3 regions of the Streptomyces sp. NPDC006624 genome follow, and region 3 is predicted to be linked to each of the others. Evidence: riboswitches for the same ligand, from Rfam matches in the RefSeq annotation. Region 3 holds a riboswitch; each other region holds the start of a gene.

What was found. Region 3 has a riboswitch for cyclic di-AMP ahead of ABZY20_RS22695 (M23 family metallopeptidase). Riboswitches for the same ligand answer to the same signal wherever they lie in the genome.
Positions count from the first base shown of each region.
Region 1: another riboswitch for cyclic di-AMP. It lies ahead of ABZY20_RS06685 (peptidoglycan DD-metalloendopeptidase family protein); the one in region 3 lies ahead of ABZY20_RS22695 (M23 family metallopeptidase).
Region 2: another riboswitch for cyclic di-AMP. It lies ahead of ABZY20_RS19945 (LysM peptidoglycan-binding domain-containing protein); the one in region 3 lies ahead of ABZY20_RS22695 (M23 family metallopeptidase).

Region 1 covers NZ_JBEXOM010000003.1:53,197-57,595, forward strand. The annotation lists gene ABZY20_RS06675 (tyrosine-protein phosphatase) at 1-183, opposite strand, end outside; gene ABZY20_RS06680 (alpha-galactosidase) at 376-2,451, shown strand; cyclic di-AMP (ydaO/yuaA leader) riboswitch at 2,761-2,921, shown strand; gene ABZY20_RS06685 (peptidoglycan DD-metalloendopeptidase family protein) at 2,926-3,861, shown strand; gene ABZY20_RS06690 (SGNH/GDSL hydrolase family protein) at 4,098-4,399, shown strand, end outside.
Region 2 covers NZ_JBEXOM010000010.1:69,252-73,650, reverse strand. The annotation lists gene ABZY20_RS19955 (sigma-E factor regulatory protein RseB domain-containing protein) at 1-465, opposite strand, end outside; gene ABZY20_RS19950 (polyprenyl synthetase family protein) at 697-1,710, opposite strand; cyclic di-AMP (ydaO/yuaA leader) riboswitch at 2,216-2,390, shown strand; gene ABZY20_RS19945 (LysM peptidoglycan-binding domain-containing protein) at 2,394-3,164, shown strand; gene ABZY20_RS19940 (HAD family hydrolase) at 3,128-3,976, opposite strand; gene ABZY20_RS19935 (GNAT family N-acetyltransferase) at 4,151-4,399, shown strand, end outside.
Region 3 covers NZ_JBEXOM010000012.1:109,259-113,657, reverse strand. The annotation lists gene ABZY20_RS22705 (pitrilysin family protein) at 1-440, shown strand, start outside; gene ABZY20_RS22700 (pitrilysin family protein) at 437-1,825, shown strand; cyclic di-AMP (ydaO/yuaA leader) riboswitch at 2,018-2,183, shown strand; gene ABZY20_RS22695 (M23 family metallopeptidase) at 2,196-2,984, shown strand; gene ABZY20_RS22690 (GntR family transcriptional regulator) at 3,227-3,922, shown strand; gene ABZY20_RS22685 (HPr family phosphocarrier protein) at 4,116-4,397, opposite strand.

The sequences.
Region 1 (4,399 bases), on a different contig from region 3:
CGTGTGCAGGCCCAGGGTGGTCAGGAAGGCGGCGTCCTCACCGGTCGCGTGCGCCAGGTGACCGCTGCGGTACAGCACGCCCTGCCGGACCCGCCGTCCGTCCACGGTCGGCAGTCCGCCCACATCGCGGAAGTTGCGCACTCCGGCCAGCTCGGGTTCGGTCGACGGGACCTGCTGTGTCACGGGGGCTCCTCCCAGTCGGCGCCGCCGCCGCGGCTCGTCGGCGGGCACACCCGACCATACGACATGCCTGCCTGGGGCAATGAGTTGTCCACAATGAGTTGTCCACAGGCGTTGCCCGGAGCGCCCGGGCCCCTCGATGATGTTGGTGCCTGGTCGGACCTGGTCGGGCTTGTTCGAATCCGTGGGGGCGTGATGCCGGACATCTCCGAAGACGGTCGTACCTGGGTGCTCTCCGGCCCGGCGAGCAGCTACGCGCTCCACATCACGGAGCGGGACGAACTGCTGCACCTGCACTGGGGCCCGCGCATCGCCCTGGCCGACGCCGAGGCCCTCGCCGCCCGGCCGCTCCCCGATCACTGGCCCTTCGAGTCCTCGCTCGACGGGCGCGAGGAGTACCCGGTCGAGGGTGGCCCCCGCTTCACCCGCCCCGCCCTGTCCGTGCGCGGCGCCGGGCGGCGCGGCACCGAGTGGGTCTACGAGGGGCACGAGGCGGACGACGGCGAGCTGCGGCTGCGCTTCCGCGACGGCGGGCTGCTCATCACGCTGCACTACCGGATGCCCCCGGCCACCGACGTCGTCGAGCGCTGGGTGAGCCTGGACAACCGGGGACCGGCCGTCGAGGTGCTGCGCGCCGACTCCGCCACCTGGACCCTGCCCGAGCGCGACACCTGGCGGCTGTCCCAGCTGCACGGCCGCTGGGGCGCCGAGTCCCGGCTGGCGCGCTCCGAGCTCACGCCCGGCGAGAAGGTCCTCGGCAGCCGCCGCGGCCACACCTCCCACCAGCACCTGCCCTGGGTGGCCCTCGACACCGACGCGACGGAGGAGCGCGGCGAGGTCTACGGCTGCGCCCTGGGCTGGTCCGGGTCCTGGCGGATCGCCGTCGCCCGGCTCCCGGACGCGCGCGTGCAGATCACCGGCGGCGCCGGACACGACGACTCGGGCCTGCTGACGCTCGGCCCGGGGGAGGCGTACACCACACCCGTCTTCGCCGGGCTCTGGAGCGACGGCGGCTTCGGCGGGGCGAGCCGCGCCTGGCACGCCTATCAGCGCGACCACGTCGTCCCGGACGCCGGCCGCGACCGGCCGGTGCTGTTCAACTCCTGGGAGGCCACCGGCTTCGACATCTCCGAGGAGCAGCAGCGGGCGCTGGCCGAGCGGGCCGCCGCCCTGGGGGTCGAGCTGTTCGTGGTCGACGACGGCTGGTTCGGGGCGCGCACCGGTGACCGGGCCGGGCTCGGCGACTGGACGCCCAACCCGGACCGCTTCCCCGGCGGGCTCGGGCCGCTCGCCCGCCACGTGCACGGCCTCGGTATGCGGTTCGGGATCTGGGTCGAGCCCGAGATGGTCAACCCGGACAGCGAGCTGTACCGCGCCCACCCGGACTGGGTGCAGTACCAACCGGGACGAAAGCGGACGGAGTTCCGCAATCAGCTGGTGCTGAACCTCGCCCGCGAGGACGTCCGGGAGTACCTCTGGGAGCGGCTCGACGGGCTGCTGTCCAGCGCCCCGATCGACTACGTCAAATGGGACTTCAACCGCTGCTTCACCGACGCCGGCTGGCCGGACGACCCCTACCCGCAGCGACTGTGGGTCGACCACGTGCGCGCCCTGTACGCCCTGCTCGACCGGCTGCGGGCCGCGCACCCGGGCGTGGCCTTCGAGTCCTGCTCGGGCGGCGGAGGGCGCGTCGACCTCGGTGTGCTGAGCCGCACGGACCAGGTGTGGACCTCGGACAACACCGACCCGCTGGACCGGCTCGCCATCCAGCACGGCTTCAGCCAGATCCACCCCGCGCGCGTGATGGCCGCCTGGGTCACCGACAGCCCGAACGCCATGCTCAACCACCGGTCCAGCTCCCTGCGCTTCCGGTTCGTCAGCGCCATGGCCGGTGTGCTGGGGATCGGCGGCGATCTCACCCGGTGGACCCGGGAGGAGCTCGCCGAGGCGGGCGGGTGGGTGCGGCTCTACAAGGAGATCCGCCCCGTGGTGCAGCGCGGGGACCTCTACCGGCTGCGGCCTCCGGAGGGCGGCCTCAGTGCCGTGCAGTACGTCCTCGGCGACGAGGCGGTCGTCCTCGCCTGGCTCCAGGCGCAGCGCTACGGCGAGCCCGTCCCGGCACTCCGGCTGCGCGGGCTCGACCCGGCGGCGACGTACGAATGCCCCGAAACGGGCGAAGTGCACCGAGGAGGTGTCCTGCTGCATCACGGTTTGCGGGTCGGGCTGCGCGGGGACCTCGACGCCGCGGTCGTCCGCCTTAAGCGGAAGTAGTCGTTCTGTCCGAATGGGGTGCTTAGGGCGCTTCGCCATAACGTGCCCCGTTCGTAAAGGGGTTGTGGACAGGGTGCGTGACCATCGTCATATTCGTGACGATGTGTCGTCGCCATGTGCACGTAATTGCGGCGTCAATCAGGGCTATTGAGGGAAACCGGAGATCCGTAATCCACGCTCGGTGACGGGAAATGTGGCGGCGCGTCAAGGAAAACGCCGTCACGGGCAACCGCAAGCTTGTCCGGTTGCGTCTTGGTCGCTTACGTTCCACACCAATCCGGACGGACGCCTAATCCTGCCGCCGCCCGGAGCCCGCACACACTGACCCGTGTACGGCAGGAGCGGGGGACCCACAGGTACGACGCCTGTTCCGGTTCCCGGAACGGCTTGGGGTTAAGCCACGCCTCGGCGCGGCCGGGCATCTCCAGCCCGCACCCGACAGCTCACCTCGCAGGCGCCGGAGAGGAATTCGCCATGCCCGCGAAGGGTAAGCACCGCCGTCCGAAAACCCAGCGTTTCACCCGCTCCATCGCCGTCGCCGGAACCGGCGGCGCCGCTCTCGCCCTTCCGCTCATGGGTGCCGCCGGCGCCCACGCTGCCACCCCGCAGTCGGCTCCGGAAAAGGCCGTCCAGTCCGCTCCGGCCGCCGGGAAGCAGGGCGCCGAAAAGGCCGCCACCACCCGCACGTACACCGTGAAGGCCGGGGACTACCTGGCGAAGATCGCCGACGACCAGAACGTCAGCGGCGGCTGGAAGAAGCTCTACTCGGACAACCGCGACGCCGTCGGCGACGACCCGTCGCTCATCCACCCGGGTCTGAAGCTGTCCCTCGGCAAGAAGGCGGCGTCCGCGCCGAAGGCCGAGTCGTCCGCGCCGAAGGCGTCGGCCGAGAAGCAGGCGAAGAAGTCCTCCGCCGCCGAGTCCTCCTCCAAGGCCGGCACCGCCGCGAAGCCGGCCGCCGCCAAGCCCGCCGCGAAGCCGGCCGCCGAGACCAGCGCCAGCGGGTACAGCGCCCCGGTGGACGGTGCCACCGTCGGCACCCCGTACCGCATGTCCGGCAGCATGTGGTCCAGCGGCTACCACACCGGTGTCGACTTCGTCGTCCCGACCGGCACCTCCCTGAAGGCCGTCGGCGCGGGCACGGTCGTCTCCGCCGGGTGGGGCGGCGCGTACGGCAACCAGGTCGTCCTCAGGCTCGCCGACGGCAGCTACGCCCAGTACGCCCACCTGTCCCAGCTCTCCGTCTCGGCCGGCCAGGCCGTGACCGCCGGGCAGCAGGTCGGCCTGTCCGGTGCGACCGGCAACGTCACCGGGCCGCACCTGCACTTCGAGATCCGCACCACGCCGGACTACGGCTCGGACGTGGACCCGGTCGCCTTCCTGCGCTCGCACGGCGTCTCCATCGGCTGACCGACCGCACGACCACCTGCCTGACACGCACACCGAAGGCCGGACCCCGATCCCCGGGTCCGGCCTTCGGCTCGCCCGCCAACGCCCCCGTCGGGCCGCCTATTCCGGAATTGGCGAACACTTGGGAAGTGGCTTATCTCACCGCCCGTCAACCCCTTCCTACGGTCGCGTAGGTCACATTCGAGGGTGAATCATGAACGGCTGTGGCAGACGATTCGAAGAGTGACAGCAGAGTAGTGATCGGGTCGTACGTGGCGGTGGGGGACAGCTTCACCGAGGGCGTCGGTGACCCCGGCCCCGACGGGGCGTTCGTCGGCTGGGCCGACCGGTTCGCCGTCCTGCTCGCCGACCGCCGGCCCGAAGGCGACTTCCGGTACACGAACCTCGCCGTGCGCGGGAAGCTCCTCGACCAGATCGTGGCGGACCAGGTGCCGCGGGCCATCCAGATGGCTCCGGACCTCGTCTCGTTCTGCGCCGGGGGCAACGACATCCTCCGTCCCGGCACCGATCCGGACGAGCTGGCCGAGCGCTTCGAGCG
Region 2 (4,399 bases), on a different contig from region 3:
GCCGTTGTGGATGAGGCTGTACTCGGCGGCGTTCTCCAGCAGCGACAGCTTCTGCCGGTCCGGGCCGTCGGCCGCGACGCGCAGGGTGTGCGTGCCGGAGGCCAGTTCCGTGAGCTTGGCCGTCGGGTCGGCGGAGGAGCCGCCCTCGCCCCCGCCCGCCGCGCCGGACAGCAGGCTCGACTCCAGACCGCCGAGGTTCGGCAGGCCGAGGTCCGTGCTGATCTTCACCGTGCCGGACAGCTGCTCCACGTCCGACTGGGCGATCTTCTCGATGAGCTGCTCGGCGGTGATCTTCGGAAGGTCGGGGTCGCCGGAGTCGGCGAGTGCGGGGACCAGCCCGATCGTCGCCGCCGCCACCCCCATCACCGTGACCGGGACGACGTACCGGGCGGCCTTGCGGCGCGCGGAGCGCCGCTCCTCGGCCTCCCCGGCGGTCGTGCTGTCGTCGGATGCGTGCGGTGCCATGTGTGCCCTACCTCCGTGTCGGCGGCGGCTGTCCGTGTCGTCCTCGCACTCGTCCCTGAGCCGCCATTCTCACCCGAACAGGTGAGGAGTGGTGTTTTCCGTGGTCTCCATCTGACCAAATCGGCCAGGGAGATACGTCAGACCGCGGGCTCAACTCCGCGTACTGCTGCGGTATGACACGACAGGGCTGCATCTCCCCCGACCCGTAGGGGTCGTGAGGAGGGACGGCGGCTAGCCGGCGCGGTGCACCACGGCGTCGGACAGTTCCACCAGGGCCGTCTTCGCGGCGCACTCGGGCAGCGGTGCCAGCGCCGAGCGGGCCTCCTGGGCGTAGCGGACGGTGTCCCGCCGGGCCTGCTCCAGCGCCGGGTGGGCGCGCAGCAGGCGCAGGGCCTCGGCGTGCCGGGCGTCGTCGGTGAGGTCGGAGTCCAGCAGCTCGCACAGGGCGAGGTCGTCCGCGAGACCGAGCCGGGCGGCCCGCTCGCGCAGCCGCAGCACCGGCAGCGTCGGGATGCCCTCGCGCAGGTCGGTGCCGGGCGTCTTGCCGGACTCGTGGGAGTCGGAGGCGATGTCCAGGACGTCGTCGGCGAGCTGGAAGGCGACGCCGAGCCGCTCGCCGTACTGGGTGAGCACGTCCACGACCGTGTCGGCGGCGCCGGACATCATCGCGCCGAAGCGGCACGAGACGGCGACCAGCGAGCCGGTCTTGCCGCCCAGCACGTCCAGGTAGTGCTCGACGGGGTCGCGGCCGTCCTGCGGTCCGGCGGTCTCCAGGATCTGCCCGGTCACCAGCCGCTCGAACGCCTCGGCCTGCACGCGCACCGCCTCCGGGCCGAGGTCGGCCAGGATGTGCGAGGCGCGCGCGAAGAGGAAGTCGCCGGTGAGGACCGCGACGGAGTTGCCCCAGCGCGTGTTGGCGCTGTCCACCCCGCGGCGCACGGTGGCCTCGTCCATCACGTCGTCGTGGTAGAGCGTGGCCAGGTGGGTCAGCTCCACGACGACGGCCGACGGCACGATGCCGGGTGCGTGGCGGTCGGCGCCGAACTGGGCCGAGAGCATCACCAGCAGCGGCCGGAACCGCTTGCCGCCGGCGCGCACCAGGTGCTGGGCGGCCTCCGTGATGAAGGGCACCTCGCTCTTGGTGGCCTCGAGCAAGCCTTCCTCGACAGCCGTCAGCCCGGCCTGGACGTCGGCTTCCAGAGCCTGGTCCCGCACGCTCAGCCCGAACGGCCCGACGTCGGTCACGAGGGGTCTCCTGTCTGCTGTGTCTGCCGGTGATTACGCGGATTGTCGATAGGTCGCTGCCCTCACTCGAGTCAGCGTATCCGGTCACGTTTCGATCACCGCCAGCGCCCGGGGTTACAGGCCGGGCGGTATCCGATCACGACCGCCATGCTCCCGATCAGCTCATAAGAACAGACATTTATCCACTTTCCATGACGTGGTGGGTGATATGCGATTTGCCGTGTGAATAGAGCAAATTCCCTTTGCGGAGCATTGCGCCCCGGAACGTGATCAGTGAATTGAATCACTTCCGCCCTCCGGCGGCCCCACCCCGGCACCGGCCCGTACCCCCGTCCACCGAAAGCCAGTTGAGCCTTGGCAACCGCAAAGGATCAAGCACCCCCATACCCCCCGACCAAGGTCAACAGGCGCGATATGTGACGCCGCTGCTTGTTCCCGACATGTGCTCTCGCATACGTTCCGGCCCTGTCCGAGCGGACGCCGAATCCTGCCCCCGCCCGGATACCCCACAGAACCGACCACTCACGCAGGGCAGGAGCGGGGGACCCAGGTAAGTCGCCGGTCCGCACAGCGGAACGGCTCGGGGTGAAGCCGCGCACGGAACGACAGCTCCCTGCGCGGCCGGGCATCTTCCGGCCCGAACCCGACAGCTCACCTCGCAGGCGCCGGAGAGGAACATCGCCATGCCCGCACGAGGTAAGCACCGTCGCACCGGAACGAACCCGATCACCCGCCGTGTCATCGCCGTCGGCACCGGCGGAGCGGCACTGACCCTGCCGCTCCTCGGCGCGACGCACGCCGTCGCCGCCGAACCCCAGAGCGCCGCCGTGCGGTCCGTTCCCCAGGCCGCCCAGCCCGCCAAGTCGCTCACCCACACCGTGGCCAAGGGCGACTCGCTCTACCGCATCGCGGACAAGTACGACGTCTCGGGCGGCTGGAAGCAGCTCTACAAGGACAACCGCGCCACCGTCGGCGACGACCCGAAGCTGATCCACCCGGGTCTGAAGCTGAAGGTCAAGACGGTGAAGGCCCCCGCCGCGAAGAAGGCGACCCCGTCGTCCGCCCCGGCGAAGCCGGCCGCCAAGCCCGCCGGCGGCGCCGCCCAGGCCACCCAGGCCTCCGCCAAGACCTACGCGAACAACCTCGACGGATGGATCCGCGAGGCGCTCGACATCATGGCGCAGAAGGGCATCCCGGGCTCCTACGAAGGCATCCACCGCAACGTGATGCGCGAGTCGTCCGGCAACCCGCAGGCGATCAACAACTGGGACTCCAACGCCGCCAAGGGCACCCCCTCCAAGGGCCTGCTGCAGGTGATCGACCCGACCTTCGCCGCCTACCACGTCGAGGGCACCCCGTACGACCCGTACGACCCGGTCGCCAACATCACCGCAGCCTGCAACTACGCGGCCGACCGCTACGGCTCGATCGACAACGTCAACGGCCCGTACTGATCCGCACCGCCCAGCAGTCGCTCGAGGACGACGGCGATGCCGTCGTCCTCGTTCGACAGGGTGATCTCGTCGGCCACGGCCTTGAGTTCGGGATGGGCGTTGGCCATCGCGACGCCGTGGGCGGCCCAGTCGAACATCGGGATGTCGTTGGGCATGTCCCCGAAGGCGATGGTGTCGGCCGGCCGCAGACCCAGGTGCTCGGCGGCCAGTGCCAGGCCCGTCGCCTTCGTGACACCGCACGGCTGGAGCTCGACCGTGCCGGGCCCCGACATCGTCACGGTCGCCAGCGAGCCGACCACCGAGCGGGCCGTCGCCGCCAGTTCGTCGTCCGACAGCCGGGGGTGGCGCAGCAGCACCTTGCTGATGGGTTCGGCCCACAGCTCGTCGCGCCGCTCGACCCGTACCGCGGGCAGGGTCGGGTGGGGCATGAGATAGCCCGGCTCGATCAGGGTGAGCCCGTCGACCCCGTCCTGGTCGACCGCCGCGTACACCTCCCCCACCTCCGCCTCGATCTTGCCGAGCGCGGTCTCGGCCAGTTCCCGGTCCAGCGTGACGGACCACAGCAGCCGGTTCGCGCCGGCGTCGTACACCTGCGCGCCCTGCCCGCACACCGCGAGCCCCCGGGCGCCGAGGTCGTCCAGGAGCGGTCGCACTCTGGGCGCCGGCCGGCCCGTCACCACGAGGTGCTGGGCACCGGCGTCCGCCACCCGCGCGAGCGCGGCGAGGGACCGGTCGGACAGGGTGTCGTCGCCGCGCAGCAGCGTTCCGTCCAGGTCGGTGGCGATGAGTGAATATGCGATGGGTGCGGCCATGATCAGAGAATACGGACAGTGGGCGCGTACGTTTCATCGCACGGTGCACACCGATTGCCCGGTTGAAGGCCCCTCTGCACCGGTTGGCAGCAACATGGTCCGCTACCTACCCGTGAGGGCGTCCCGGGCGGTACCTTCCAAGAGTCCAGGGGGGACTTGATCGGGGGGGTCGGGTTGAGCAGTGGGCGCATTCGTGTGGCCGGGCCCGGTGAGCTCGGCGAGGGGGAGAAGGAGCGCTGGCGTGCGCTGCGCGCGGCCTCGGGGGCGCCGCGCAACCCCTTCATGGAACCGGAGTTCACCGCGGCCGTCGGTCTGGTGAGGCCGCGCGCCCGGATCGCGGTGGTGTACGAGGGGCGGGAGCCGGCCGGTTTCCTGCCGTACGAGCGGGGCCCGTTGGGGCAGGGCCGGGCGATCGGGCTCGGC
Region 3 (4,399 bases):
TCGGCCTGCTGCGGCTCGCCGGGGCGCCCTCCCTGGGCTGGCTGGACGTGAAGACGTCCGGTGACGTGGAGGTGCCGGTCATCGAGGCCGCGATCGACGAGGAGCTCGCCCGGTTCGCCGAGGAGGGCCCCACGGCCGAGGAGATGGAGCGCGCCCAGGCCCAGTTGGAGCGCGAGTGGCTGGACCGGCTGGGCACGGTCGCCGGCCGCGCCGACGAACTGTGCCGGTACGCCGTGCTGTTCGGTGACCCGCAGCTCGCCCTGACCGCCGTCCAGCGCGTCCTGGAGGTCACGGCGGAGGAGGTCCAGGAGGTCGCCAAGGCCCGCCTGCGGCCCGACAACCGCGCGGTGCTGGTCTACGAGCCCGTCGCCGACGAGGACGCCACCGACGAGGACACCGCTGCCGCGGCCGGAGACGAGAACGAGGAGGCGGCCAAGTGACCGAGCTCGCCGCGATGGACTTCCACCCCCAGCCCCAGGCGGGCGACGCCAGGCCCTGGGCCTTTCCCGCCCCCGAGCGCGGCACGCTCGGCAACGGCCTGACCGTCCTGCGCTGCCACCGCCCCGGCCAGCAGGTCGTCGCCGTCGAGGTGCTGCTCGACGCGCCCCTGGACGCCGAGCCGGCCGGCCTGGACGGCGTGGCCACGATCATGGCCCGGGCCTTCTCCGAGGGCACCGACAAGCACTCCGCCGAGGAGTTCGCCGCCGAGCTGGAGCGCGCCGGCGCCACGCTCGACGCACACGCCGACCACCCCGGTGTCCGGCTCAGCCTGGAGGTGCCGGCGTCCCGGCTGGCCAAGGGGCTCGGGCTGATCGCCGACGCCCTCAGGGCGCCCGCGTTCGCGGACAGCGAGGTCGAGCGGCTGGTCCGCAACCGCCTCGACGAGATCCCCCACGAGCTGGCCAACCCCTCGCGCCGCGCCGCCAAGGAGCTCTCCAAGGAGCTGTTCCCGGCGGACTCGCGCATGTCGAGGCCCCGGCAGGGCACCGAGGAGACGGTCGCCGCGATCGACTCCGCGGCCGTACGCGGCTTCTACGAGAAGCACGTCCGCCCCGCCACCGCCACGGCCGTGGTCGTCGGCGACCTCACCGGCATCGACCTCGACGCCCTGCTCGGCGACACGCTGGGCGCCTGGACCGGCTCGCAGGCCGAACCGCGGCCGGTGCCGCCGGTGACCGCCGACGACACCGGCCGGGTCGTCATCGTGGACCGCCCGGGCGCCGTGCAGACGCAGCTGCTCATCGGCCGCATCGGCCCGGACCGGCACGACCGCGTCTGGCCCGCGCAGGTGCTCGGCACGTACTGTCTCGGCGGCACCCTCACCTCCCGTCTGGACCGCGTCCTGCGCGAGGAGAAGGGCTACACCTACGGCGTGCGCGCGTTCGCCCAGGTCCTGAGGTCCGCCCCGGACGGCACCGGTGCCTCCATGCTGGCCATCAGCGGTTCGGTGGACACGCCCAACACCGGTCCCGCGCTGCAGGACCTGTGGACGGTGCTGCGCACGCTCGCCGCGCAGGGCCTGACCGACGCGGAGCGGGACGTCGCCGTGCAGAACCTGGTCGGCGTGGCGCCGCTGAAGTACGAGACGGCGGCGGCCGTCGCCTCGACGCTGGCCGACCAGGTCGAGCAGCACCTGCCCGACGACTACCAGGCCACGCTGTACCGGCAGCTCGCCGCGACCGGCACCGTGGAGGCCACCGCGGCGGCCGTCAGCGCGTTCCCGGTGGACCGGCTGGTGACCGTCCTCGTCGGTGACGCGGCGCAGATCAAGGGCCCGGTGGAGGCTCTCGGCATCGGCGAAGTCTCGGTGGTCGCCGCCGAGTAGCGGCACACGCGCGCGGGAGCCCTGGTTGTCTTCTAAGGCGCCAGGGCTCCTTTATGCCCGAATTGGTACGGAGGTTGCCTGTCTGCCCTGTGGGATGCGCTACAAAAGCCGGGATCCGTTTGGGAATTGAAAGTGCCCCCGCTTAGCGTCGTCCGGGCTGTTCGTCAGGCAGTGCGCCGCACCCGCGGCACCGGACAGTCATCGCCGAGTCCCCGTACGGCGCGAGCCAGGGGAGCCGGGGACCCACCAGTAGTCCCTGGGGTGAATCGGACGCCCGCGCGAGTCGCGAGGGGGTCCGTAGGAGACCTTCCTGCTCCGAACCCGTCAGCTAACCCGGTAGGCGAGAGGGAAGGAAAGGACCAGCCACTACATGGCGTTCACCCGCGCCACCGGGAAGCACCGTCGGCCCAGCCGGATGCAGCGTGGCACCGCCCGCGCCGCGGGCGTCGCGGCCCTCGCGACCACCGGCGTCATCGGCACCGTGGCCGCTCCGGCCGCCTTCGCCGCCGACCCCGCTCCCGAGCAGACCGGTCTCACCCCCGTGGTCACCATGGGCGACACCGTCGCCCAGCAGATCGACGCCCAGGCCGTCGCCCAGAAGCAGGCGGCCGAGGAGGCCGCCGCCAAGAAGAGGGCCGAGGAGGCCGCCCGCAAGCAGGCCGCCGAGATGGCCCGCAAGGCCAAGGAGGCCGCGGAGGAGGCCCGCGAGGCCAAGGAACGCGCCGCCCGCGAGGCCGAGCGCAAGCGCCTCAACACCTTCGTCTCCCCGATCGCCGGCTCGTACGTCTCCACCGGCTACCGGACCAGCAGCGGCCTGTGGTCCTCCGGCAGCCACACCGGCGTCGACTTCCACGCCGCCACCGGCACCTCCGTCCAGTCCGTCGGCATGGGCACCGTCGTCGAGGCGGGCTGGGGCGGTTCCTACGGCAACCAGGTCGTGATCAAGATGAACGACGGCACGTACACCCAGTACGGCCACCTGTCGTCCATCGGCGTCTCCGTGGGGCAGAAGGTCACCCCCGGCCAGCAGATCGGGCTGTCCGGCGCCACCGGCAACGTGACCGGCCCGCACCTGCACTTCGAGGCCCGCACGAGCCCCGAGTACGGCTCGGACATGGACCCCGTCGCCTACCTCCGCTCGCACGGCGTGAAGATCTGACCCACCCCGCCCCGCGTCCGAAGGCCCCGGCTCGTCGAGCCGGGGCCTTTCGGTGTTTCCGGTGACCACCGCCCGAACCGGCGCCCCGGATGAACGGGGTGTTCCCGGTCCGGACCGCCGGCGGTTGTCCAAAAAATATCCATGATTTCCGGCCCGCCGTCGGAAATTCCGGCTCATTGCAATAGAGTCACGGAACACGCGTCACGCGTCGGCGTTTCACGGGGATTAAGCGGAGGTCGGTCATGCGCATTCCCGCGCACTCGGTGTGCACGGCCATCCGGGACGACATCGTCGCGGGTGTCCACGAACGCGGCAGCCGGCTCACCGAGGAACTCCTCGCGCGCCGCTACGGCGTCTCACGGGTCCCCGTCCGGGAGGCGCTGCGCACCCTGGAGGCGGAGGGCTTCGTGGTGACCCGGCGGCACGCGGGCGCGTGCGTCGCCGAACCCACCGAGCAGGAGGCGGCCGACCTGCTGGAGATGCGCATGCTGCTGGAGCCGCTCGGCGCCGCCCGGGCCGCCCAGCGCCGCACCGAGGCCCACCTGAAGGTCCTGCGCGGCCTGGTCCGGCTGGGGCAGGAGCGCGCCCGCCGGGGCGGCAGCGAGGACCTGCGCTCCCTGGGCGGCTGGTTCCACGAGACGCTCGCGCAGGCCTGCGGCAGCCCGGCGCTCACCTCGACGCTCACCCAGATCCGCCACAAGATCGCCTGGATGTACGCCGTCGACGCGCCGGCCAGCCCGGTGGAGGCCTGGACCGAGCACGGCGCGATCGTCGACGCGGTGGCGCGCGGGGACAGCGAACGCGCGCGGGCGGTCACGGCGCTGCACACCGAGCGCGAGACGGCCGCGCACCGTCTGCGGTTCGGCTCCGCCGGGGAGCGCGCCGAGCGTGTGAGGAACTCGCAACATCCCGTAAACACGACGGGCCTGCGGCATTAACACACGAGCCGTATACAAAGAGCGGGGAATTCGCGGGGGCTATTTCTGCTGCCCGCGGGAAATATCCGCAGGCGTCTTCGCGGCCTCGTTCGCGGCCATGTCCGCGAACCGGAAATGCGCGAAACGCGAAGGGCTCGCCCGGCGAATGCGGACGAGCCCTTCAGGATGCGCCGGGTGTGGCGCGGGGAATTGCTCAGACGGTCTCGGGAAGCTCTTCGAGACCCTCGGAGACCAGCTTGGCCAGCCGGTCCAGAGCGGCGTCGGCGCCCTCGGCGTCGGAGGCGAGGACGATCTCCTCACCGCCCTGGGCGCCCAGGCCCAGGACGGCCAGCATGGAGGCCGCGTTGACGGGCTTGCCGTCAGCCTTGGCGATCGTCACCGGGACGCCTGCGGCCGTGGCGGCTCGGACGAAGATGGAGGCGGGGCGGGCATGGAGGCCCTCGGCCCAGCCGACGTTGACGCGGCGCTCAGCCATGT